Regions from separate parts of the Noviherbaspirillum sp. ST9 genome, predicted to be linked through region 1. Evidence: predicted binding sites of a transcription regulator. Region 1 holds the regulator's gene; the other holds the start of a gene.
What was found. The regulator FNR, encoded in region 1, switches genes on or off when oxygen is low (the NO sensors DNR and NnrR bind a similar motif). The targets are predictions, from matches to a motif close to TTGATNNNNATCAA.

Region 1 (12,103 bases):
ATCCTGGTCTTCGCGGCGAATATTTTCCTTAATTTGAAGAAGTAATCAGGCGTAGGCCGGGATGCGTTCGTCGACGACGACGCATTCCGCGCGCATCGCCTGCTGCAGCGACGGCAGTGATCCGCCGGCGCGATACTGGAAGCTGACGCGCAGGGTGTCGCCCGCTACAACCTGCACCGGTTCGCCCAACGGCAGCACCATGTAATGGTTAAGCCAGTCGATGGTCGTGCCCTGCTTCACGAGCACGGTCAGGATGTTCTTGGTGATGAAGCGCAGCGCATTGACACAGCCGGACTGTGTCATCGTGAAACACCCTTCCCACTGGATTATTTCGGAAGTGTCCTGGCTGAAGTCGAGGACACTGTATACAGCAGGCTGCGCCAGCTCGACGCTGCCGGCCTGGATGTGCGAGGGCTCCTGGAACTGGACGATCGGCGCCTGGTAACCATGGAAGTCGTACGCCTGCTGGAGCGGCTGCACTGCCATGATGGCAGCCTCCGGCAGGAAAACCGGGAGCTTGCCGCCGAAGCGCGCGCGGTAGCGGCGCTTGAACGCTTCGATCATCTGCACCTGCTTTTCGCGCAGCATGCCGACGTGGATCATTTCGCAGATCACGACGTCGACTGGCTCGGGTGGCAGGTATTCGAACGCGTCGGCATGGATGACTTCGACCTTGTCGCCGCCCTTGTTCCTCGCCAGGAGGCGGCGTGCCTCGGCCACAAGCTCGGGGTTGAACTCCACGCACCAGACCTTCTCGGCCTTGGCCGAGGCAAACCAGGACAGCACGCCGGTGCCGCCGCCAAGCTCCAGCACCTTCGCCCCCGGAAACACGGCAGCGTTGATGGCAGCCTTGAAGCCGTCCATACGGCGGCTGTCCATCAGCATGTTGTGGTGGTAGTGCAGCGGGATGAATTGTCCCAGATAGCAGCTTTCGATCTCGCGTTCGGTCAGCATGTGTCTCCCTGCGGATATGGGTAGTTGGGCGCAAGCATTTGCGGAATGAGGTACATTATCGACCCCCGCCCCGAATCCAATTCCGCAAGATGCGCCAGGATTGCCATCCTGTTCACCCGTTTTGGGTGAGTTGGCACGGGGTTTGCATGACATTGCTTGACCTGGCTCAATTCAAGGCCATAACAGCAATTATTCCTAAAGTTTGGAAAAGGGCTCGAAAATGATCCTGCACCGCCTAAATCCTGCCGACATGACTCAAACCATCCCGTTCCCGCCCCAGCAAGTGCAGCAGCCGACCGCTACCGTGCATGAGCTTCGCGCCCGCTGCTCGGCGTGCAGCATGCATCAGCTGTGCTTGCCGATGGGATTGAACGAGCTGGACATGGCGAAGCTGGACCAGATCATCGGCCGCCGCCGCAAGGTGCCGCGCGACGCGCACCTGTACCGCGTGGGTGATCCCTTTACCAACCTGTACGCCATCCGCCTGGGCCACTTCAAGACGCATCAGATCAACCCGAGCGGCGATCAGCAAATCACCGGTTTCCAGATGGCCGGCGAGCTGCTCGGCATGGATGCCATCAGCACGGACCGCCACCATTGCAACGCGATCGCGCTGGAAGACAGCGAAGTCTGCGAAATCCCGTTCGCCCGCCTGGAAGCGCTGTTCGCCGAGATGCCCACCCTGCTGCATCACTTCCACCGGATGATGAGCCAGGAAATCACCCGTGAGCAAAGTGTCATGCTTTTGTTGGGGAATATGCGCGCGGAACAGCGTTTCGCAGCCTTCCTGACGAATTTGTCCGCACGTTATTCGGTACGCGGCTATTCGTCCACCAGCTTCCAGCTGCGGATGACGCGTGAAGAGATTGGCAACTATCTCGGCCTGACCATTGAAAGCATCAGCCGCCTGCTGTCCAAGTTCAAGAAGCAGGGCTGGATCAAGGTGAACAACCGCGAACTGGAATTGCTCGACCCGACCACCCTCAAGGCAGTCGCCCAAGGCACGCAGTCCTGCGCCTGAACGCGCGGTAGCGGCCAAAAAGAAGGCGAGCGGCGCATGGCGCCCTCGCCTTTGTTTTTTTACAAGCCCCGGAAGTTGCGCCGGCCTGCGGGCGCCTCGTTTGGCACGGCCATCAGGTAGAAGGTGAGCATGCTGGCAAGTGAACAGAACAGCCAGAAGCAGAAGAACCCGATGCTGTAGACCGCCAGCGGCTTGATGTCCGGATATGTCCCGAACAGCGACAGGTCGTAGGGGTCGAACATCGAGAAGAAAAATCCCTCCGCAACGATCGCCACCAGAAACGACGGCCACAAGACGACCATCATCAGTCGCGCCATCAACCTACCCTCCTTTCACTCCGAACAATCGGTGTAAAGCTGTACCGGGATTTAGCACTGGTCACCATTCCCACTTTCGAACTATTGACATTCCCGATTTCGGGAACCTCATTCACGAGAATGAGAACGATCGTGCTGCGGATATTGTGCACCAGCATTGAATTTGTTGCCAGACGTAAGACAATATCCTACTTCGGAGTTACCTTTGGACCGTCTGGTCCGCCTTCATATCAACCTGCTTCTGCTGCGGCCACATCCACTCGCCAGCAAGGCGCCAGTCGCGCTGCTCGCCTTCGACCACCACATTCCAGCGCGCGATATCGAGAAGAGGCACTGCAATGGCGAACTGGCCTTGCTGGTCTGCCGTTGCCTCGAGTTTCAAATCTTTCATCGGCTGCGTCGAGTGCACGAGGTTCACGTACAGCTTGCCGGAGAACGGCTGCGCCTGGCTGCTGATCGACCCGACCAGTTTTCCGCTCGCCGGATCGAAGCGCAGCGAAGCATTCAGTCCCATCGCCGCTGCCTTGCGGTCGCGGCTCAGGTCCTGGTTGATTGCCTTGCCCTGCTTGTAGTAGTCGTCGACCACCAGCGCATCCTGTTGGGACACGGCGAGGTAAGTCGTGTAGATGCCGGCCACGACAACGACTGCGGGCCCCAGCATCAACAGCCAGGGCCAGCGATGCTTGTACCAGGGCTGTTGTTCATTCATTTTCGGTGGCATGGCTGCAGCTTGCATGTCATCTCCTTAACGCGGCACGATGAATACCGCTTTTTCCTTCACGTGCAGGCGCTCGTCGTCGATGGCCTGCAATTCAAATGTGATCTTGTTGGATCCTTTTTCACCCTTGCCCGGGCCGACGCGAACTCGCACGGGCACTGCACGCGATTCGGTCGAGTTCAGTTCGACCACTTCCGGTGTGGAAAGTGCGATCGATTCGACGCCGGACACGCTCAGCTTGTACTTGTGCGGCTTCTCGTCGGTGTTCATGATCTGCAGGCGGTACACGTTCTCGATCATGCCGTCCTCCACCTCGCGCCCCATCGAGCCACGGTCGCGGATCACATCCATCTTCAGCGGCGTGCGCGTGTACAGCGAGCCGAAGAACACGCCGATGATAACCAGCAGGATCGCACTGTAGATCAGCACGCGCGGTCGCGTCGCACGCTTGCGGATTTCCTTGTCCGACAGCTTGTTGCGCATCGCATTGTCGGTCGAGTAGCGGATCAGTCCGCGCGGTGCGCCGACCTTGTCCATGACGGAGTTGCAGGCGTCGATACACGCTGCGCAGCCGATGCACTCGTACTGCAGGCCGTTGCGGATGTCGATGCCCGTCGGGCAGACCTGCACGCACATCGAGCAGTCGATGCAATCGCCGAGCGAGGACTTGCCTGCCGACTTGCTGCGCGCGCCGCGCGGCTCGCCGCGTTCCTTGTCGTAGGTGATGATGAGCGTGTCGGGATCGAACATCGAGCTCTGGAAACGCGCATACGGGCACATATACATGCACACCTGCTCGCGCATCCAGCCGGCGTTGCCATAGGTGGCGAAGCCGTAGAACAGCACCCAGAACCATTCCCAGGGGCCGAGACCGAGCGTCATCACCGATGCGGACAACTCATGGATTGGCGTGAAGTAGCCGACGAACGTGAAACCGGTCCAGAGCGAGAACACACCCCATGCGAGATGCTTGGCGGTTTTCTTGGCGAACTTCGACGCCGACATCGGTTGCTTGTCGAGACGCATGCGCTGGCTGCGGTTGCCCTCGATCTTGCTCTCGATCCACATGAAGATTTCGGTGTAGACCGTTTGCGGACACGAGTAGCCGCACCAGAGACGCCCGCCGACCGCAGTGAACAGGAACAGCGCGGATGCGCAGATGATCAGCAGCAGCGCAAGATAGATGAAGTCCTGCGGCCACAGCACAACGCCGAAAAGGTAGAACTTGCGGGCGGTGAGGTCGAACAGCACGGCCTGCCGGTCATTCCATGACAGCCATGGCAGTCCGTAGAACACAATCTGCGTCAGCCAGACGCAGACCCAGCGCCAGCTGGCATACCAACCCTTGATTTCGCGCGGATAGATTTCTTCGCGCGCCTTGTACATCCGAATGACGGAAACCTTCGGTGCAGGTTCGCTCATTGATTGACTCGCTTGATCTTTATTACATAAGAGACCGGAATGGTACCTTATGTAATAAGCATGGCGGCGGCAAGCTTCGCTGCCGCCATGCGATTAGAGCCGAGATTCTCTAATTACTTCTGTGCCACCGAGGTGCTGTTGTTGGAGAGGCTCCAGACATAAGCAGCCAGCAGGTGCACCTTGCCTTCACCCAGGAACTCGTTGAAGGCCGGCATCGTGCCGGTACGGCCCTTGCGGATCGTTTCCATGATGGTTTCCGCGCCGCCGCCATAGAGCCAGGTCTTGTCGGTCAGGTTCGGAGCGCCCATCGCCGGATTGCCCTGGCCGGTCGGGCCGTGGCAGGCTGCGCAGGCGGCAAACTTCTCCTTGCCGAACGAAGCCTTGATCGGGTCGGCAGTCGAACCGGAGAGGCTGAGCACGTAATGCGCAACCGCTTCCACTTCCTTGTCGCCACCCACTGCGGCACCCATCGGAGGCATCATGCCGTTACGGCCGTTCATGATGGTCGTCTTGATGACTTCGGGGTCGCCGCCATACAGCCAGTCCTTGTCGGTCAGGTTCGGGAAGCCCTTGTTGCCGCGTGCGTCAGAGCCGTGGCACTGTGCGCAGTAGGTCAGGAACAGACGCTCGCCCATGGCGTGCGCCTGCGGATCGGCTGCAACGGTCTTCAGGTCCTGCGCCTGGTACTTGGCGAAGATCGGGCCGTAGTCGGCGTCTGCCTTCTTCAGCTCTTCCTGGTACTCGCCACGCGATTCCCAGCCCAGCTTGCCCTTGAACGAGCCGAGGCCGGGGTACAGAACCAGATAGACCACACCGAAGACGATGGTGATGTAGAACAGCCACATCCACCAGCGCGGCATCGGGTTGTTCAGCTCAGACAGGCCTTCATCCCAGCTGTGGCCCGTGGTGTCGGCTTCCTTGCCCGCCTCGACCACGATCTTGACGCGCGACTGCTGCCACAGCAGGAGGGCGCAGCCTGCGATGCCGAGGATCGTCAGCAGCGCAACGTAAATACTCCAGAATTCACTTGTAAAGTCAGCCATGTTGTTTCTCCGCAGCTTGCATTTGTTCGTCAGCGAACGGCAGGTTGGCTGCCGCTTCGAAGTCTGCGCTGCGACGCGCGCTGTATGCCCACCAGACGATACCGATGAAAGTCAGGAAGCTCAGCACGGTCACGATATTGCGCGCGTCCATGATCAAAGATTCGAAGCCCATGATTACCTCTTCGCCTTGATCTGGATGCCCAGGCCTTGCAGGTAGGCGACGAGCGCGTCCTGTTCGGTCTTGCCTTCGACGGATTTCGCTGCGTCTGCGATTTCCTGGTCAGAGTACGGATGACCCAGCTTGCGCAGCGCGACCATCTTCGGTGCGACGGACTGCGGGTCGACCTTGGTGGTGGCGAGCCACGGATAGCTCGGCATGTTCGATTCCGGAACGACGTTACGCGGATTGTCGAGGTGGGTACGGTGCCATTCGTCCGAGTAGCGGCCGCCAACGCGTGCCAGGTCGGGACCGGTACGCTTGGAACCCCACTGGAACGGGCGGTCGTACACGTACTCGGCGGCGACCGAGTAGTGGCCGTAACGCTCGGTCTCGGCGCGGAACGGACGGATCATCTGCGAGTGGCAGTTGTAGCAGCCTTCGCGGATGTACACGTCACGGCCGGCGAGGCGCAGCGCGGAGTACGGCTGCAGGCCCGCGACCGGTTCCGTGGTCGACTTCTGGAAGAACAGCGGCACGATTTCAACGAGGCCGCCGACGCTGATCACGAGCAGAACCAGCGCGATCATCAGCCAGGGGTTCTTCTCGATCAGTTCATGGGTAAATTTCTTCATTTTTGCTCCTTGATTCAAGCGTGCGACGCGTAGGCCGGGATGCGTGCATCAACAGTCTTGCCGCCGCGCACAGTCATCAACGTGTTGTAGGCCATGATCACCATACCGGTCAGGTACAGCAGGCCGCCGCCGAAGCGAATCACGTAGTACGGATAGGTCGCCTTCACAGACTCGACGAAGGTGTAGGTCAGCGTGCCGTCGGCATTGACCGCGCGCCACATCAGGCCCTGCATCACGCCGGCAATCCACATTGCTGCGATGTACAGCACGATACCGATGGTCGCCACCCAGAAGTGGACTTCGACCAGGCGGGTGCTATGCATTTCCTTCTTGCCGAACAGGCGCGGCAGCAGGTAGTAGATTGCGCCCATGGAGATGAAGCCGACCCAGCCGAGGGCGCCAGCGTGCACGTGGCCGACGGTCCAGTCGGTGTAGTGCGACAGCGCGTTCACGGTCTTGATGGACATCATCGGGCCTTCGAAGGTCGACATGCCGTAGAAGGACAGCGAAACGATCAGGAACTTCAGGACCGGGTCGTTGCGCAGCTTGTTCCATGCGCCGGACAGGGTCATGATGCCGTTGATCATGCCGCCCCAGGACGGTGCCAGGAGGATCAGCGAGAACACCATGCCGATCGACTGGGTCCAGTCGGGCAGCGCGGTGTAGTGCAGGTGGTGCGGACCCGCCCACATGTAGGTGAAGATCAGCGCCCAGAAGTGCACGATCGACAGGCGGTAGGAGTACACCGGCTTGTCGGCCTGCTTCGGGATGAAGTAGTACATCATGCCCAGGAAGCCTGCGGTCAGGAAGAAGCCCACCGCATTGTGGCCATACCACCACTGGATCATCGCGTCCTGCACGCCAGCGTAGGCGGAGTAGGACTTGGTCATGGTGACCGGGATCGCAGCGCTGTTGACGACGTGCAGAAGCGCGACCGCCAGGATGAAGGCGCCGAAGAACCAGTTAGCCACATAGATATGGGGTACTTTGCGCTTGACCAGCGTGCCGAAGAACACCACGGCATAAGAAACCCAGACCAATGTGATCAGGATGTCGATCGGCCATTCGAGTTCGGCGTATTCCTTGCCCGAAGTGAAACCGAGCGGCAGGGAGACGGCCGCGGCGACGATGACAAGCTGCCAACCCCAGAAGGTGAAGGCGGCCAGGGTGTCGGAGAACAGGCGTACCTGGCTGGTACGCTGGACGACGTAGTACGACGTAGCAAACAGCGCGCAACCGCCGAATGCAAAAATGACAGCGTTGGTATGCAACGGACGCAAGCGACCGTAGCTTAGCCACGCGATGTCGAAGTTAAGTGCGGGCCAGGCTAGTTGTGCAGCGATGAAAACGCCGACCAACATGCCCACCACGCCCCACACTACAGTAGCGATCGCGAATTGCTTCACGACCTTGTAGTTGTAGTTCAGTGATGTATCCACGTACGATCTCCCAGGGTTAGAAACACGAATGGGGGGAGAGTACGATTCCGGGTTTTGAAAAACTTTGACCCAAGTCAAATTGACCCGAATCAAGGTGACCCTTCTGACGACAAGGCCATTTTCATAGGGAGAATGGCTATGTACTAGTTCTTTTTATCTAGTTATTTTTGTCTATTTCGGTAGCAGGCTTGTCAGCGGATTCGGAAGTCTGTGGACGGTCGTCGTCCTGCAGGATGCGCATGGCCGGACCAACGAGGTCGTCGAACTGTCCGCTGTCCGATGCGCGGAAGAATACCCAGATCGCGATGAACACGATCACGATGCTGAGCGGGATGAGGAGATAGAGGGCTTCCATCAGGCTGCCTTAAGTACACGTTGCTCGTTCGAGGACGCCGATGGTACACGAGGAATGCGTCGCAGGCGCAATGCATTGATGACCACAACGGCCGAACTGAGCGACATGCCGATACCCGCCATCCAGGGATTGAGCAGTCCCACTGCTGCTGCCGGAATCGCAACAATGTTGTAGATCGTCGCCCAAGTCAGGTTCTGCCGGATCACCGCCATGGTGTGCGCGGAAGCGCGGTGTGCATCCACCACCGACGCAATCTGTCCGCTCAGCAGCACGGTGTCCGCATGCGTCTGCGCCAGCGCGGCGCCGCTGCCCATTGCAAAAGAAACATCGGCGGCCTTCAACACGGCCGCGTCATTGATCCCGTCGCCAACCATCGCCACCACTGCGCCCTCGCCTTGCAGGCGCTGGACGAAGGCGAGCTTCTGGTCGGGCAGATATTCGCCATGCGCGGTCTCGATCCCCAATTCCGTTGCAACACGACGCGTGACGCCGTCCTCGTCTCCGCTCAGCAAGATGACTGTCTTGCCATTCGACTGAAAGTGCGAAACGACATCCTTTGCATCGGACCTCACCTCGTCGGCGAGATCAAAGCGGGCTACCCATCGGCCTTCCGTGCCGAGATAGACAGGCGTGAAGCCGCCAACCGGATGAGGCGCTGCGGATCCGGCCACTTCACCCACAAACGCAGCGGAGCCCAAGCGGTAGCGCACGCCGTCGACGACACCTTCCATCCCCTGCCCTGCGGTATGTACGATCTCCGACGCCGCCAGCTCGACCCCCTCGCCGCGCGACTTCCTTGCCGCTTCGACAATCGCATGCGCAAGCGGATGGGCACTTGATGCTTCAAGTGCTGCCGCCACTTGCACGCAGCGGCCGGCATCGTCGACGCCGAAGATGGTTGTGTCGCGCAATGCAGGCCTTCCCAGCGTCAGTGTTCCGGTCTTGTCGAAAATGACATGTGTCGTCCGGTACAGCGTCTCCAGCACGTGTGGCTGGACCGCAAGCACGCCCTGTCTGACCAGCCTGTCCGTCGCCGCCGCGAGCGCACTCGGTGTCGCGAGCGACAGCGCGCAAGGACAGGAGACCACCAGCACGGCAACGGCGATCTGCCATGCGCGCGACGGATCGACCCACTGCCACACGCCGAAGATAATCACGGCGAACACTAGCAACGCCGCGACGAACCAGGCGGCAACCTTGTCCGCCCACAGCGACAGTTGCGGTTTGGCCTGGCCGGCACGCTCGATCAGCTTTACAAGGGTCGACAACGTGCTTTCCCTTGCGATCTTTGTCACCTTGACCACGATCGCCTGCGTTGCATTCACGGCGCCACCCGGCAATTCGTCGCCCACGTCCTTGCGCTGCGGGCGGCTCTCGCCGGTCAGCAAGGACAGGTCGACCGCCGTGCTGCCTTCGATTACCACGCAGTCGGCCGCAACCGCCTCGCCCGGTTTGACGAGCACCGTGTCGCCCTCGCGCAACTGGGCGGCAGGAATGGTTTCCGTCGCGCGGTCATGCGGGAAGCCCGGCATGCGCGCCGCCGACGCCGGCAAGGCGTGCTGTAATTTTTCCAGCGCCGAAGCCGCCTTGCGCCGCGCGATCAATTCCAGGTAACGGCTGCACAGCAGCAGGAAGATGAACATCGTCACCGTGTCGAAATAGACATCCCCTTCCCCGGTGAACGTTGCGACGGTACTACCGATGAAGGCTGCGGCGATGCCGAGCGCGACCGGCACGTCCATGCCAAGCGCACGGCTTTTCAGGTTGGCCAATGCGCCCTGGAAGAAAGGCAGGCCGGAATACAGCACGGCAGGCAGTGTGAGCAGCAGGCTGGCCCAGCGCATCAAGCCTTCCATGTCGGCGTCCATGGTGCCGTCGGTTGCCAGATAGACAGGGACGGCATACATCATCACCTGCATCATGGACAAGCCGGCAATGAAGACCTGGCGGAACAGCTTCTTGCTGGCGCGTTGAAGCTGCTCGCCATGACGGACGGCGTCGTAGGGATAGGCGGTATAACCGACTTCGCGTACCGCCTTCAGGATATCGCTCGGCTTGCAGGCATCTTCGCGCCAGCGCACGTGCAGGCGTTCGGTCGCCACATTCAGGTTCATCGATTGGACGCCCTGCACGGCTGCAAGCCGGCGCTCGATCAGCCAGACGCAGGCGGCGCAGCGGATGCCGTCGACGGAAAAGGTTGCCTCGCAGACGCCAGCTTCCTGGCGATCCTTCTCGGCGAACTGGTCGAGGATTTCCGGGGCGTCGTAGAGACGCAGTTCCGCAGGCACCAGCGACTCCTGGTCACCGGTCGGCGAATAGCTTTCACGGGTGACGTAATAATCCGACAAGCCATTGTCGACGATAGTTTTGGCGACCGCTTCGCAGCCGGGGCAGCACATCGGGCGCTCTTCGCCCGAGATCTTCACGGACCACGTCGATCCGGCGGGAACGGGCAGTCCGCAATGGAAACATGACAAGGCTTCCATCAATGGCCTCCGCCGTGGGAACTGGCCGCGGGCGGCGTCAGACATAGGGCGTCGAGCCAGCCGAGAGAAACGCCGCTTGAGGCGCGGGCAAGGCCCAGCAGGCCGAATGCAAGAACGACAAGACCGGCAGCGACACGCACACCGCGGCGGCGCGTCCACGCCTGCAGGCGGGTGCCGAGCATGCCCATCGTGAGCAATACGGGGAGCGTACCGGCGCCGAATGCCAGCATGACCACCGCACCGGAAACGGCGGAACCGCTCAGCATCGCGGTCAGCAGGACGCTATAGACCATGCCGCAAGGAACCCAGCCCCACAGTCCGCCCAGGGCAAATGCCTTGCCCATGCTGTCGACGGGCAGAAGATGCTTCACCATCGGCTGCACCCGGCGCCACACCACCTGCCCCGCCGCTTCCAGCTTGGCAAGGCCGCGCCAGACATCCATCAGGTACAGGCCGAGGGCGACCAGCATGAGATTGGCCAGCCAGTAGCCGCCGATCTGAATGGAGGACATGAATGACAAGGTGCGCACGCCTTGCGCCACGCCGCCGGCAATGGCGCCGGCGATGGCATAACTGGCAAGACGGCCGGCGTTATAGGCGATGACGCGGCCGGCGCCATCGAAGACGGCAGGCGCCGCAACGGCACCCGCGCCATTGGTGACGGGCACAGGAAACGGGCGACGCGGAGTCGCGACGGAGAAAGCGCTAACAATTCCCCCGCACATGCCGACGCAATGCACGCCGCCGAGGAGGCCAATCATGAAGACAGAGAGAAGATGTAATTCGGTCACGGGGCGAGGATAGCAGGTAGATGACTATCCTGCCGGATACCCGCCCGCGCCGTCCGGCAAGGCGGGGTAGCCGGCGGCGCGCAGTTGGCGGGTTCGGGGATCGTCAGATCGTCTTGGAGTAATGCATGCGCTCGACCTTCACTTCGCGCGGCATGCCGAGGTAACGGTCGAATACCATGCAGATGTTGCGGATCAGCAGGCGGCCCTTCGGGGTGACCGTGATCCATTCCTGATCGATGGTGAGCAGGCCGTCGGCTTCGAGTGCGCGCAGCTTCTCGAGTTCCGTCGCGAAGTAGTTCGCGAAGGTGATCGGATAAGCCAGTTCCACGGACTTGATGGACAGTTCGAAATTGCACATCAGCATCTGGATGATGATCCGGCGCAGCAAGTCGTCGACATTCATCTTGATGCCGCGGCAGATCGGCAGTTCGCCCTGCTCGAGACGCTCGTAATAGCCTTCCAGCGTCTTTTCGTTCTGGCTGTAGGTCGAGCCGACCGAGCTGATGGCCGAGACGCCCATCGCGACCATTTCCGCTTCCGCGTGCGTCGAGTAGCCCTGGAAATTGCGGTGGAGGCGGCCCTGGCGCTGGGCAATCGCGAGTTCGTCGTTCGGCTTGGCGAAATGGTCCATGCCGATGTACACGTAGCCGGCTTCCGTCAGGCGGCGGATGCACAGCGACAGCATGTCGAGCTTGGTCTCGCCGCTCGGCAGTTCGTCTTCGTTGATGCGGCGCTGCGGCTTGAACAATGCCGGCATGTGCGCAT
Region 2 (12,103 bases), on a different contig from region 1:
GATGTTGAGCGCGACGATGATCTGGTTGGCGACCTTGGTCGTCTGGCCGTCGCCGTTGCCGCCCACCAGCGTGACGTTCTTGCCCATCAGCTCGAACAGCGGCCTGACGTCGTTGAACGCGCTCTCGGAGCCGCCGACCATGATCGTGAGCGACGCCGCCTTGGCGCCGACTTCGCCGCCGGACACCGGTGCGTCCAGGTACTCGCAACCGAGCGCATTGATACGCTTCGCAAAGTCCTTCGTCGCGATCGGCGAGATAGAACTCATGTCCACCACGACCTTGCCCTTGTCCAGGCCCTTGGCGACGCCGCGCTCGCCGAACAGCACCGACTCCACGTGCGGCGTGTCCGGCACCATGATGATGACGATGTCCGCGCGCCTGGCGACTTCCTCGCCCGAGGTGCAGACGGTCGCGCCACCTTCGATCAGTTCGAAGGGAGGGTTCTTGTGGTCGTGCAGGTAGAGCTTGTGTCCACCCTTCTGCAGGTGCCCCGCCATGGGTGCGCCCATGATGCCTAATCCGATGAAGCCGATTTTTGCCATTGTGTTCTCCATGTAAATGTTCGCCATTAAGCTGGCGGCTTTCTGCGTTTGATACCGCGTCTATCCTCTCCCCGTCATTCCCGCGAAGGCGGGAATCCATAGGCAGGTAGCTCGAGCAGATTCACTATGGGTTCCCGCCTTCGCGGGAACGACGGGGAAAGGTAAGCGGGCATTCAACTGTCGTCGCCCGCCAACTCAAACCCCGTGCTCTGCCCGCCACCCCAACCCTTCCACCGTCCCCGCGCGCGGCTTGTACTCGCACCCGATCCACCCGTCGTACCCCGCCTCATCCAGCATCCTGAAGAGGTACCGGTAATTGATCTCCCCCGTCCCCGGCTCGAAGCGCCCCGGATTGTCCGCGAGCTGGATGTGCTTAATGATGTCCAGGTTGGCCTTGATCGTATTGGCCAGTTCGCCTTCCATGCGCTGCATGTGATAGATGTCGTACTGCACGTAGATGTTGCCCGAACCGGTTGCCTTGATGAGGTCGATCGCCTGCTGCGTATGCGTCAGGTAAAACCCCGGAATGTCGAAGCCGTTGATCGGCTCGATCAGCAGCCGGATCTTGTGTTCCTGCAGCATATCCGCCGCGTATTTCAGGTTGTTCACCGTGGTCCTATAGACGGTATCGGCATCCCCCTCTTGCGGCGCCTTGCCGATCAGGCAGTTGAGCTGCTTCACCCCGAGCACCTTTGCATAGCGGATCGCCTCGTCCACGCCCTCGCGGAACTCGCTGACGCGATCCGGATGGCAGGCAATACCACGTTCGCCCGCTTCCCAGTTCCCGGCGGGCAGGTTGTGCAGCACCAGGTCGAGCTGGTAGGTGTTGAGCTTGTCGGCAATCTGGTCCGCGTGGAAGGCATACGGGAACAGGAATTCCACGCCGCGGAAGCCCGCGCGGGCCGCCGCTTCGAAGCGGTCCATGAAGGAATGTTCGTTGAAGAGCATCGTCAGGTTGGCTGCGAGTTTGGTCATTTCCCTCTCCTTAATCCAGCAGGGCAATCGCGGTCGGCGCATGGTCCGGCGAGGTTGCCAGTTCTTCGAATTCATTGATGGCGTTGATCTCGGTGCCCATCGCGATATTGGTCACGCGCTCGAGGATGATCTCGACTACGACCGGCACCTTGTATTGACGCATCCATGCGCGTGCCTGGCCGAAGGCGTCCTGGATGTCCTCGGGGCGCCGCACGCGGATCGCCTTGCAGCCCAGCCCTTCGGCGACCGCAACATGGTCTACGCCATAACCTTCGAGTTCCGGCGCATTGATGTTCTCGAACGCCAGCTGCACGCAATAGTCCATGTCGAAACCGCGCTGCGACTGGCGGATCAGCCCGAGGTAGGAGTTGTTCACCACCACGTGCAGGTAAGGCAGCTTGAACTGCGCGCCGACGGCGAGCTCCTCGATCATGAACTGGAAGTCGTAGTCGCCGGAGATGGCGACCACCTGGCGATCCGGATCGGCGGCGCACACGCCGAGCGCAGCCGGCACCGTCCAGCCGAGCGGGCCTGCCTGTCCGCAGTTGATCCAGTGGCGCGCCTTGTACACGTGGAGGAATTGCGCGGCGGCGATCTGCGACAGGCCGATCGTGGTGACGTAGCAGGTATCGCGGCCGAATACGCGGTTCATCTCCTCATACACGCGCTGCGGCTTGATCGGCGCCGCGTCGAAATGCGTCCGGCGCAGCATCGTCCGCTTGCGCTCCTGGCATTGCGAGACCCAGGCCTTGCGGCACTTGAGCTTGCCGGCATCCTTCCACTCCTTCGCCACTGCGACGAACAGCTTCAGCGCGGCACAGGCATCGGACACAATCCCCAGATCCGGCCCGAACACCCGGCCGATCTGCGTCGGCTCGATATCCACGTGCACGAACTTGCGGCCCTTGGTAAAGACATCCACCGAGCCGGTATGACGGTTTGCCCAGCGGTTGCCGATGCCGAGCACGAAATCGGATTCGAGCATGGTCGCATTGCCGTAGCGGTGGCTCGTCTGCAAGCCGACCATGCCCGCCATCAGCGAATGATCGTCCGGAATGGCGCCCCAACCCATCAGGGTCGGGATAACGGGTACGTTGACGATTTCCGCGAATTCCACGAGCAATGCCGACGCATCCGCATTGATGATGCCGCCACCTGCCGTGATCAGCGGCTGTTCCGCCTCGTTGAGCATGGCGAGCGCCTTCTCCACCTGTGCGCGCGTGGCCGCCGGCTTGTACACCGGCAAGGGTTCATACGTTTCCGGATCGAACTCGATCTCCGCCATCTGTACGTCGAACGGCAGATCGATCAGCACCGGCCCCGGGCGTCCGGAGCGCATGAGGTGAAAAGCCTGCTGGAACGCGCGCGGCACCAATGCAGGCTCGCGCACGGTGACCGCCCACTTGGTCACCGGCTTCGCAATCGATTCGATATCGACCGCCTGGAAGTCTTCCTTGTAGAGCCGGGCGCGCGGCGCCTGTCCGGTCACGCACAGGATGGGAATCGAATCAGCCTGCGCCGAATACAACCCCGTGATCATGTCGGTACCGGCGGGCCCGGAGGTCCCGATGCACAAGCCGATATTGCCCGCCTTCGCCCGGGTATAACCCTCCGCCATGTGCGAAGCGCCCTCGACATGGCGCGCGAGGATGTGTTTGACGCTTCCGCGCTTTTTCAATGCGGCATAGAACGGATTGATTGCCGCGCCCGGCACGCCGAACGCCTGGACGATGCCTTCCTTCTCCAACACATGCACTGCGGCTTCCGCCGCGGTCATCCTTGCCATAGGTCCTCCGTAGAGCAGTTGAATCCCGATGGAAGGATGCTAATGGCAGACGAATAGTTTGATAAGAAGACAAATGATCGCTTTATTCGATACTCTGGGTATGGAATAATCAGCCATGGACAAATTCAAGCAAATCGAAGCCTTCGTCGAAGTCGTGGAGAAAGGCAGCCTGGCCAAGGCCGCCCTTGAACAGAACATCACGCCCGTCATGCTCGGCCGCCGCATCGATGCGCTGGAGCGGCGCCTGGGCGTCAAGCTCATGCACCGCACCACCCGCCACCTGACGCTGACGGAAGAAGGCACGGTCTTCCTCGAGCACTGCCGCAAACTCCTCGACGAGCTCGACGCGGCCGAAAAGATCGTCTCGGAAGGACGGCACAAGGCCACCGGCCACCTCATCGTCTCCGCGCCCGCCGCTTACGGCCGAAAGCACGTCGCTCCCCTCGCCCCCGCCTTCCTCGCCGCCAATCCGGAAGTCCGCATTTCCTTCAACCTCACCGACCGCGTGGTCGACCTGGTGCGCGAAGGCTACGACGTCGGCATCCGCATTGGCGGCGCGATCGACCCCAACTTTGTCGCGGTCAAACTCGCCAGCAACCGGCGCGTCGTTTGCGGCTCGCCCGCCTACTTTGCAAAGCACGGCATGCCGACGACGCTGGCCGATCTCGAACGCCACAACTGCCTCGCCTTCAACCTGCAGGGCGGCCAGCAGCGCGGCTGGTACTTCCAGCAGCACGGCAAGCCCGTGACGGTCCGCGTGAATGGCAACCTCGACTGCAACGACGGCGAACTGTTGCATCGCTGGGCGTGCGAAGGACTGGGCCTGGCGTGGCGCTCGACGTGGGAAATCCAGCCCGAACTCGCCGCCGGCCAGCTGATCACGGTGCTCGATGACTACGCGCTCGACAACTACGACATCATGGCGGTCTATCCGCAGCAGCGTCACCTTCCCGCCAAGATCCGCTTCTTCATCGACATGCTCAAATCGGTTTATGCGCAGCCGGGGTACTGGAATCGCCCGCAGAACTGGTAAAAAAAAGCCCGCGGGATCCTCGCGGGCTTTCGTGATGCCTGGAACAGGATGGCGTATTTACGCGGCGGCCTTGTCCAGCGCTGGACGCCCCTTGGCGGTCACCACACCGCAATAGGCCGGTTTGGCTGCACCACAGTAGGCCGATGCCGCTTTGCCCGCTGCCACGCCGCAATATGCCGCCTTGCCGGCTGCGACACCGCAGTACGCCGCCGACGCCTTCTCGGACGCCACGCCGCAATAGGCTGCACTCGCCGTTTCAGCCGCCGCTCCGCAGTAGGCGGCAGCGGCCACCCCGCAGTAAGCCGCGCCCTGTTGAGCCGCCGGACCGAATTCCTGGCGATACAGCGACCGCGTCCTTTCGTTGGCGTTGGCGAGATTGACGGCATCTTCCTCGTCGCGCATGCCGAAGTACGGGAAGTGGTGGAGGAAGTAGCCGAACACATGCTGGCAATCCTCCGCATATTTCATCGTGTCCAGGATATGCGCGTGCCAGAACTTGTCGACCTCCTTGTCCGGCACGATCGCCTCGTCCGGATACTTCGCCACCAGGGCGAGGAAACGCTTGTATTCCAGTTCGCGACGGTCGGCCTCCTCCCGCGTCCAGCCATAGCCCTCGCTTGCGTCCATCAGCTTGAACTTGATCGGGCCAAGGTCAAGCGAAAAAACGGCTTCAACCATCTGTTCCGGTGTCTTTTGAGCCTGATGTTCCATTGTTCTCCCACCTTTCGATCTTGTTGAATTGGATTTACCCGTTCCGGAAAGGCGATATCCTGACGTTATTGCTGTCCGGAAGTTTTCCGGAAGGCCAATGTAGCATGTGACTCTGTTTGCATTTTTGTAACATAATTGACGAAGATCAAATTTGCAGCGAGGCCAGACGAAAAGCCGTCCTGCCGCTGAAACAATACGCGTACCGGAATAACGGGCCTTCCTCGACGACTACCGACCGCGAAATTTTCCATTTGGAAATCGATATACACTGCAACTTTCCAACCGCACCTGGAACAAGGTGCTGAAGAACCGCCAACCACTCGATCCGTTACAGCCACAATGCTCCTTTCCCGCCGATTTCTCCGGTCGCTTTTCGCCTCTACCGCCTGGTGGATGGGCGTTGCGGGATCGCTCGTGCTCTGCCTGCTCGTCGAGCAAACGATCACGAACCGGAGCAGGGCGGAATTCGACTACCACGTCGACAATGCGCAGATCTCCATTCAGAACCGCGTGCGTTCCTATGTCGACGTGCTGCGCAGCTCCGCAGCCCTGTTCTACACCGCCGATCGCATCAGCCGCGAGCAATTCCACAACTACGTCACCGAGCTCGACCTGCAGCAGACATTCCCCGGCATTACCAACCTCAATTTCGCCCAGCTTGTCACGCCGGAAGAAAAGGCCGCATTTGAAGCGTCGGTGCGCAGCGACCGCAGCCTCGACAGCCGCGGTTATCCGAATTTCACGGTCAGACCCGCCGGCGAACGTCGCGAATACCACGTCCTCACGTTCGTCGAACCGCTGGAGACCAACCGCGTGTCGTTCGGCTGGGACATTGCCTCCAATGCCGCCGTCAGCAATTCGCTGGAGGTGTCGCGGGACGGTGGGCACCTGTCTTCTTCGGGACGGCTGATCCACATTACCGGTCCGCACAAGCATGTCGGGCTGGCAATGCGGATGCCGCTGTACCGACGGGGCATGCCGACCGGTACGGTGGAAGAGCGCAGGAGGGCCTATTACGGATCGGTCGGCGCCGGTTTCGATATCAACAAGCTGATGGTCGGCGCCGTCAATCCGACCATTCTCAAGCAGATGCGGGTACGCCTGTATGACGTGGGCCGGGGCGACGGCTCGGCCACGCCGGACAGCCTCCTGTTCGACAGCAGCGCGCGGCCCGACGGCGCCACGACCGACGGGTCGTATGCCCCGCCCTCCGAATTGTTCGTAAAGCGCGTCTCGATGAGTGTCGGGCCGCGTGTCTGGTCAGCGGAATTCTCCGCGCACAAGTCGGCGCTGATGGACGGCTTCGAAGCCTACCTGCCGTGGGTGGTACTGGCGATCGGCCTGCTGGCGTCGCTGTTGCTGTACGGCGTGTATTACTCCCTCGCGACAGCGCGTCGCCGTGCGGTGGAGCTGGCCAGGGACATGACCAAGGACCTGCGTGCAAGCGAGGCCAGCCTGGCGGAGGCGCAGCACATGGCGCGGGTGGGAAGCTGGGTGCTCGATCCGCTCACCGGCAGCATGTCGTGGACGGCGGAGACCTATCGCATCTTCGGCATGGACCGGTTCAACGAAACGCCGCGGCAGCTCGATTTCTTCAACCGCATCCATGAAAGCGACCGCACCCGCATCGAGGATGGCCTGAACAAGTGCCTCGCCACCGGCCTTGAATTCGATACGGAACACCGCATCACCCAGTTTGACGGATCGGAGCGATGGGTGCATACGATCTGCCGCCTCGGCACCAGCAACAGCAAGCGCTTCCTGCGCGGCACCATCATGGATGTCACCGAACGCAAGCAGACCATGGAAGCCTTGAAGCGCTCGCAGGAATTGCTGCGCGAGCTGACGGCGCACCAGGATCGCGTGAAGGAAGACGAGCGCAAGCGCATTGCCCGGGAGATCCACGACGAACTCGGCCAGACCCTGCTGGCGCTGCGCATCGACGTGTCCATGCTCGACGCCCGCACGGGACGCTCGCATCCGCGCCTGAATGAAAAGGTGCGCGGCGCGCTGCATCACCTCGATGCGACGGTGAAGACCATTCGCACCATCATCAACAACCTGCGCCCCGCGGTGCTCGACCTCGGCCTGAACGCGGCGATCGAATGGCAGGTGGCGGAATTCCGCCGGCGCTCCGGCATCGCCTGCGACCTGCATATGTCCGAGCAGGAATTCGCGGTGGACGATGTGCGTGCAACCTCGCTGTTCCGCATCCTGCAGGAATCGCTGACCAATGTGATCCGCCATGCGCAGGCAACCCGTGTCGATATCGAGCTGTACCAGGAGGACAAGCGTCTCGTCATGAAGATCATGGACAACGGGATCGGCATTTATCCCGAGTCACGCAAGTCGTCGAATTCGTTCGGACTGGTGGGCGTGGAAGAGCGCATCCATGCGCTCAATGGTGAATTCCTCATTACCAGCGCCCCCGGCAAGGGCACGACACTGACAATCTATATCCCGCTCCAGAACGGCGGCCAGGACCTGTACGACTTCAAGCTGGTGGACAGCAGGTAAGTCGTCAGAGTTGCGCGCGCAGCAGGCCCGCGAGTTCGGCATCTTCAAGTACCAGCGGATTGGTGCGCATACTGCCGCCGCGGCTGCCCTGCACAATCCTGTCGATATCCGCGGCCGTCACGCCGAACGCCTGAAGACGCGGAAGACGCAAGCGCTCGGTCCATGCATGGAGGCGTTCAACCAGCGCATCGCATGCTGCATCGTCTGCAGCGTCGGACGCGCCAAGGAGGCGGCCGACGTCGGCATATTTTTTCAGCGCTACCGCTTGAGGAACGCGTTCCCGCAGCGCGTGGATATTGACTGCCGTCGCCTCGGCGACGAGCGTCCCACAGACGACGCCATGTGGAATCGGAAAGAAAGCACCCAGCGGCGACGCCAGCCCATGCACCGAACCGAGACCGGCCTGCGCAAGCGTGATGCCGGACATCAGCGACGCATAGGCTACGCCGGCGTAGCCGTGCTGCTGGCGCGGATGCCCCTCCTCCCAGGCCTCCCAGAAGCCGTCGCGAAATGCCTTCAGGCCTGCCAGCGCGAGCGCATCGGTGAAGGGATTTGCATTGGTCGACACATACGACTCCAGCAACTGGGTGAATGCATCCATGCCGTTGGCCGCGATGAGGTCCTTCGGGCAGCTCGCCAGCAGTTCCGGATCGACGATCGCCACGCGCGCCACCAGCGCGTCGTGCCGAAAGGATTTCTTGAAGCCGTCGCTGCCCTGGACACTGAGCACGGCATTTTTCGTTGCCTCGCTGCCGGTGCCGGCGGTGGTCGGCACGGAGATGAAGGGCAAGGCCGGTCCGGCATATGGAACGCCGCGTCCCACGCCTTCCAGATGGTCCATGACCGAATTGCCGGGCACGAGCAGACCGGCAATCGCCTTGGCCGCATCGAGCACGCTCCCGCCGCCGATTCCGGCAACGACCTCGATGCCCGCTGAACGAAATCGCGCCACCGCGGCATCGACCAGTTCCGGCGACGGTTCCTGCGTGACCTGCATCGTTTCCCATTCCATGCCGGCCGCCGACAGCGCCTCCTGCAATGCCGCCCATTGTGGCGTCGACACGAAGGAGCGCCCGCCCGTCACGATCAGCGCCTTGCGGCCGAACTGCGCGAGCACTTCCGCGGTTTCCCTGATCCTCCCGGCGCCGAACCGGATTTCGGGCAGGCGTGCAACGGAAAATGCGGCAATGCTCATCGTGGCGTCCCTTGTCATGGAAGTAGACCGCACTATAAAAGAAAACGCCCCGTGCCGCTTCGACACGGGGCGTCTTCAGGACAAGCAGGATTTAGCGCGCTTCGGCAATCTTGCCGAGCGCGACACTGAGGGCGACGCCACCCAGTGTCTTGCCTGCATGCGGATCGACCGCGAAGAACTCGCTCATGCGATCGATGACCGAAGGATCTTCGATCGCCGCCTCACGCGCGAGGCGGCGCACCACCCCCGCATCAAGTCCCTCCACCAGCGTGGCATCCACGGGCACGGCGGGATGCCCGCTGCCGTTGGCGAGGCGGGGCAGCAAGCCATCGTCGATCAGCGGCTTGACCGCGGCCGGACTCGCGCCGTCGATCAGCTGCTTCAGCATGGCCGCACGCAGTTCGCTGGAACCGCGCTCGAAGGAATCGCCCACCATGTCTTCAAAAGGAGGCGTCTGCTCCGAGTGCATCGCTTCGACCAGACCGGTGGTCACGTGCTCCGCCGGAACACGCTGTGCGACGGCCACAAAATCCTGCTCGACCTTCTGCACGGAATGCACGCCGGTTTCGGCTGCATACTGTTGCAGCACTGCACTCACATCGTTTTCTCGACTCATCGTTTCTCCTTGGTAAAAACACGACGCGGGCAAACGCCCGCGCCAACGTATAAGGTCAGGAAACGTGAAGTTAGTTCATGGCCAACAAAAATTTCATGGGGGTGACATATCGGACGCATTTTTCGATTCGCCCAGGCGCACCAGGTCGCTTACGTCCTGCCGTGGCACTTCCACCTGCTGCAGCTGTCCGGCATCGAGCTGATGCGAAAAATTCTCCACCGAATCGAGGCGCTCCTGGCGGTCCTCCGGCAGCGTCGGGCCGCTCTGGATGTACAGGGTCAGCAGCTCGGCAAGGTTCACCAGCACCGAGAGATGCGTACGCTCGTAACCATGCGACGCATCCGCGCCGAAGCACAGCAGTGCCGTGCGCACGTCATGCCCGGCACTGACGGCGGAACCGGCGTCCGAATGATAGAAACGGAACACATCGCGGTTGCAGGGAATGCCGTGGTCGCCACACAGCTTCAGCAGGCGGCGCGTAAGGTGGTAATCGTGCGGGCCGGCGGAGTCCATCAGCGGAATGGTGACGCCATGCTCGCGCGCGCCCTGTCCGGCCGCTACCGGCCCGATGTCGACGCCGATCACTTCGCTGACATCGCTCTGGATGACCGCACGTGCGCCGGAGCCCACTTCTTCGGTCAGGGTGAAGACCGCGTGGCAATCCATGGGCACGCGCGCACCGGAGTCGACTACGGCCTTCAATGCGGCGAGCACCGCGGCGACGCCGGCCTTGTCGTCGAGATGCCGCGACACGATGTAATCATTCGGCAGCCACTCGGGATTGGCATCGAAGGCGACGAAATCACCGATCTGGATGCCGAGCGCCTGTACGTCGGCCGCCGACGCAATCGGCGCATCGATGCGCAGCTCCAGCTGGTCCCAGTTGACCGGCTGGGTATCGATGGCCTCGTTGTACACGTGGCCGGACGCGAGCAGCGGCAGCACCGATCCGCGGAAACGCCCTGTCTCGGTGAACAGGGTGACGCGGCCGCCTTCCGCCCACCGGCTTGACCAGGTGCCGACAGGCATCAGCGACAGCCTGCCGTGCGGCTGGATCTCCCGCACCATCGCCCCCAGCGTGTCGAGGTGTGACACGATGGCGCACGCCGGATTCGTCTTGCGGCGCTCGGGCATGGTCCGTGGCAGCACGGCGCGGATGGTGCCGCGGCGCGTCAGCTCATAGGGCACGCCCATCGCATCCAGGCGGCTTCCGGTGTAGTGCACGATCTCGTCCGTCAGGCCGGTCGGGCTGGGAATGGCGAGCAGCTCGAGCAGCGTCGTCTTCAGGTAGTCGGCATCGATGCGCAGCTTTTCCATTACGTCTGCGTCGCGGTAAACGGGAACAGGAGGTCGATGAAGCGCTGCGCCGTCGGTTGCGGGTCATGATTGGCCAGCCCCGGCCGCTCGTTGGCCTCGATGATCACGTACTGGTCCGAATCGGGCGACGGCACCAGGAAATCAAGGCCGACGACAGGAATGCGCAGCGCCCGTGCTGCCGATTCCGCCACCTCGCGCAGCAGCGGATGCAACTCCGCGGTCACGTCGTGGATCGTGCCGCCCGTGTGCAGGTTGGCCGTCTTGCGCACCTTCACTGCGCGGCCGGATTCCAGCACCGTGTCGACATCCAGTCCCTGCCCGGCAAGGCAACGCTCCGTCTCGGCATCCACGGGAATCTTGCTTTCGCCGCCGGTCGCCGCTGCCCTTCGCGCACTCTGCCGTTCGATCAGTTGCGCCACGGTCGACGCGCCATCGCCGACGATCTCGGCCGGCTTGCGGATCGCCGCCGCCACCACCTTGTAGCCAATCACGACAATGCGCAGGTCCTGGCCCGCGCAGAATTCCTCGATCACGACATGCCCGCCTTCCTTCGCGGCACGTTCGACTGCCTCGGCAAGATGCTCCTCGGTCCGCACGTCGACGCTGATGCCCTTGCCCTGTTCGCCGAGCGCGGGCTTGACGACGACCGCTCCGCATTCCTGCAGGAAGTCCGCGTTCGCGGCACCGTCGCCGGCGACAATCTGCTTCGGCACGCGCAGTCCGATGGAGGCAAGACGGCGCGAGGTCAGCACCTTGTCCTGGCACCAGGTCATCGCCACGCCGCCGGTGAGTTCGGTCAGCGACTCGCGGCACAGCATTTCATGCCCGGCATTGCGCAGCTTGAAGATGCCCGCCGCCGCATCGATCACCTCTACGCTGATGCCGCGCCGCCGCGCCTCGTTGATGATGATCATCGCGTAGGGATTGAGCCCGGCGAAGTCGGTGCTCTGCACGAACAGCTTTTCATTGATCGCATTCTTGTTCTTGACCACGAATCCCGGCGCCTGCTCGAAGCCGAGCTTGCGGTAGAGGCTGATGGCCGGCTCGTTGTCATGCAGCACGGACAGGTCCAGGAAGGTCCTTCCGCGTGCGGTGAAGTGGGCAATCAGGTAATTCACCAATGCCCGGCCTGCGCCGCTCAGTCCCGTCTGCGGATCGACGGCCAGGCACCACAGGCTGCATCCGCCCTCGGCATCGCCAAAGGCTTCTGCGTGGTCGACCCCCAGGGCCGTGCCGACGATCTCGCCGGTACGGTCGTCTTCCGCGATTACATAGTGCACCGCGCTGGAATTCCGCTGCCGCCACACCGTCTGCTGGTCGACGGGCACCATGCCGCGCATGCTGTAAAGACGATTGATTGCCGCGATGTCGGCACGCGTCGTCAGAGGACGCACGACGATGCCGGACGGT

Region 2: the regulator FNR is predicted to act here: its motif matches at 5,184-5,197, upstream of ACNOHI_RS03320 (glycine-rich domain-containing protein).

The regions. Positions count from the first base shown of each region.
Region 1 covers NZ_JBLWFR010000005.1:61,184-73,286, forward strand. Annotated here, with positions in the region: gene ACNOHI_RS12220 (hypothetical protein) at 1-45, shown strand, start outside; gene ACNOHI_RS12225 (methyltransferase domain-containing protein) at 46-954, opposite strand; gene fnr (fumarate/nitrate reduction transcriptional regulator Fnr) at 1,205-1,975, shown strand; gene ACNOHI_RS12235 (hypothetical protein) at 2,035-2,292, opposite strand; gene ACNOHI_RS12240 (FixH family protein) at 2,492-3,028, opposite strand; gene ccoG (cytochrome c oxidase accessory protein CcoG) at 3,038-4,432, opposite strand; gene ccoP (cytochrome-c oxidase, cbb3-type subunit III) at 4,546-5,475, opposite strand; gene ACNOHI_RS12255 (cbb3-type cytochrome oxidase subunit 3) at 5,468-5,647, opposite strand; gene ccoO (cytochrome-c oxidase, cbb3-type subunit II) at 5,650-6,267, opposite strand; gene ccoN (cytochrome-c oxidase, cbb3-type subunit I) at 6,282-7,706, opposite strand; gene ccoS (cbb3-type cytochrome oxidase assembly protein CcoS) at 7,864-8,061, opposite strand; gene ACNOHI_RS12275 (heavy metal translocating P-type ATPase) at 8,061-10,547, opposite strand; gene ACNOHI_RS12280 (sulfite exporter TauE/SafE family protein) at 10,547-11,308, opposite strand; gene hemN (oxygen-independent coproporphyrinogen III oxidase) at 11,442-12,103, opposite strand, start outside.
Region 2 covers NZ_JBLWFR010000001.1:692,973-705,075, reverse strand. Annotated here, with positions in the region: gene glxR (2-hydroxy-3-oxopropionate reductase) at 1-555, opposite strand, end outside; gene hyi (hydroxypyruvate isomerase) at 739-1,518, opposite strand; gene gcl (glyoxylate carboligase) at 1,529-3,304, opposite strand; gene ACNOHI_RS03325 (LysR family transcriptional regulator) at 3,420-4,337, shown strand; gene ACNOHI_RS03320 (glycine-rich domain-containing protein) at 4,395-5,048, opposite strand; gene ACNOHI_RS03315 (CHASE domain-containing protein) at 5,388-7,565, shown strand; gene ACNOHI_RS03310 (iron-containing alcohol dehydrogenase) at 7,570-8,760, opposite strand; gene ACNOHI_RS03305 (hypothetical protein) at 8,852-9,376, opposite strand; gene ACNOHI_RS03300 (osmoprotectant NAGGN system M42 family peptidase) at 9,470-10,693, opposite strand; gene ngg (N-acetylglutaminylglutamine synthetase) at 10,693-12,103, opposite strand, start outside.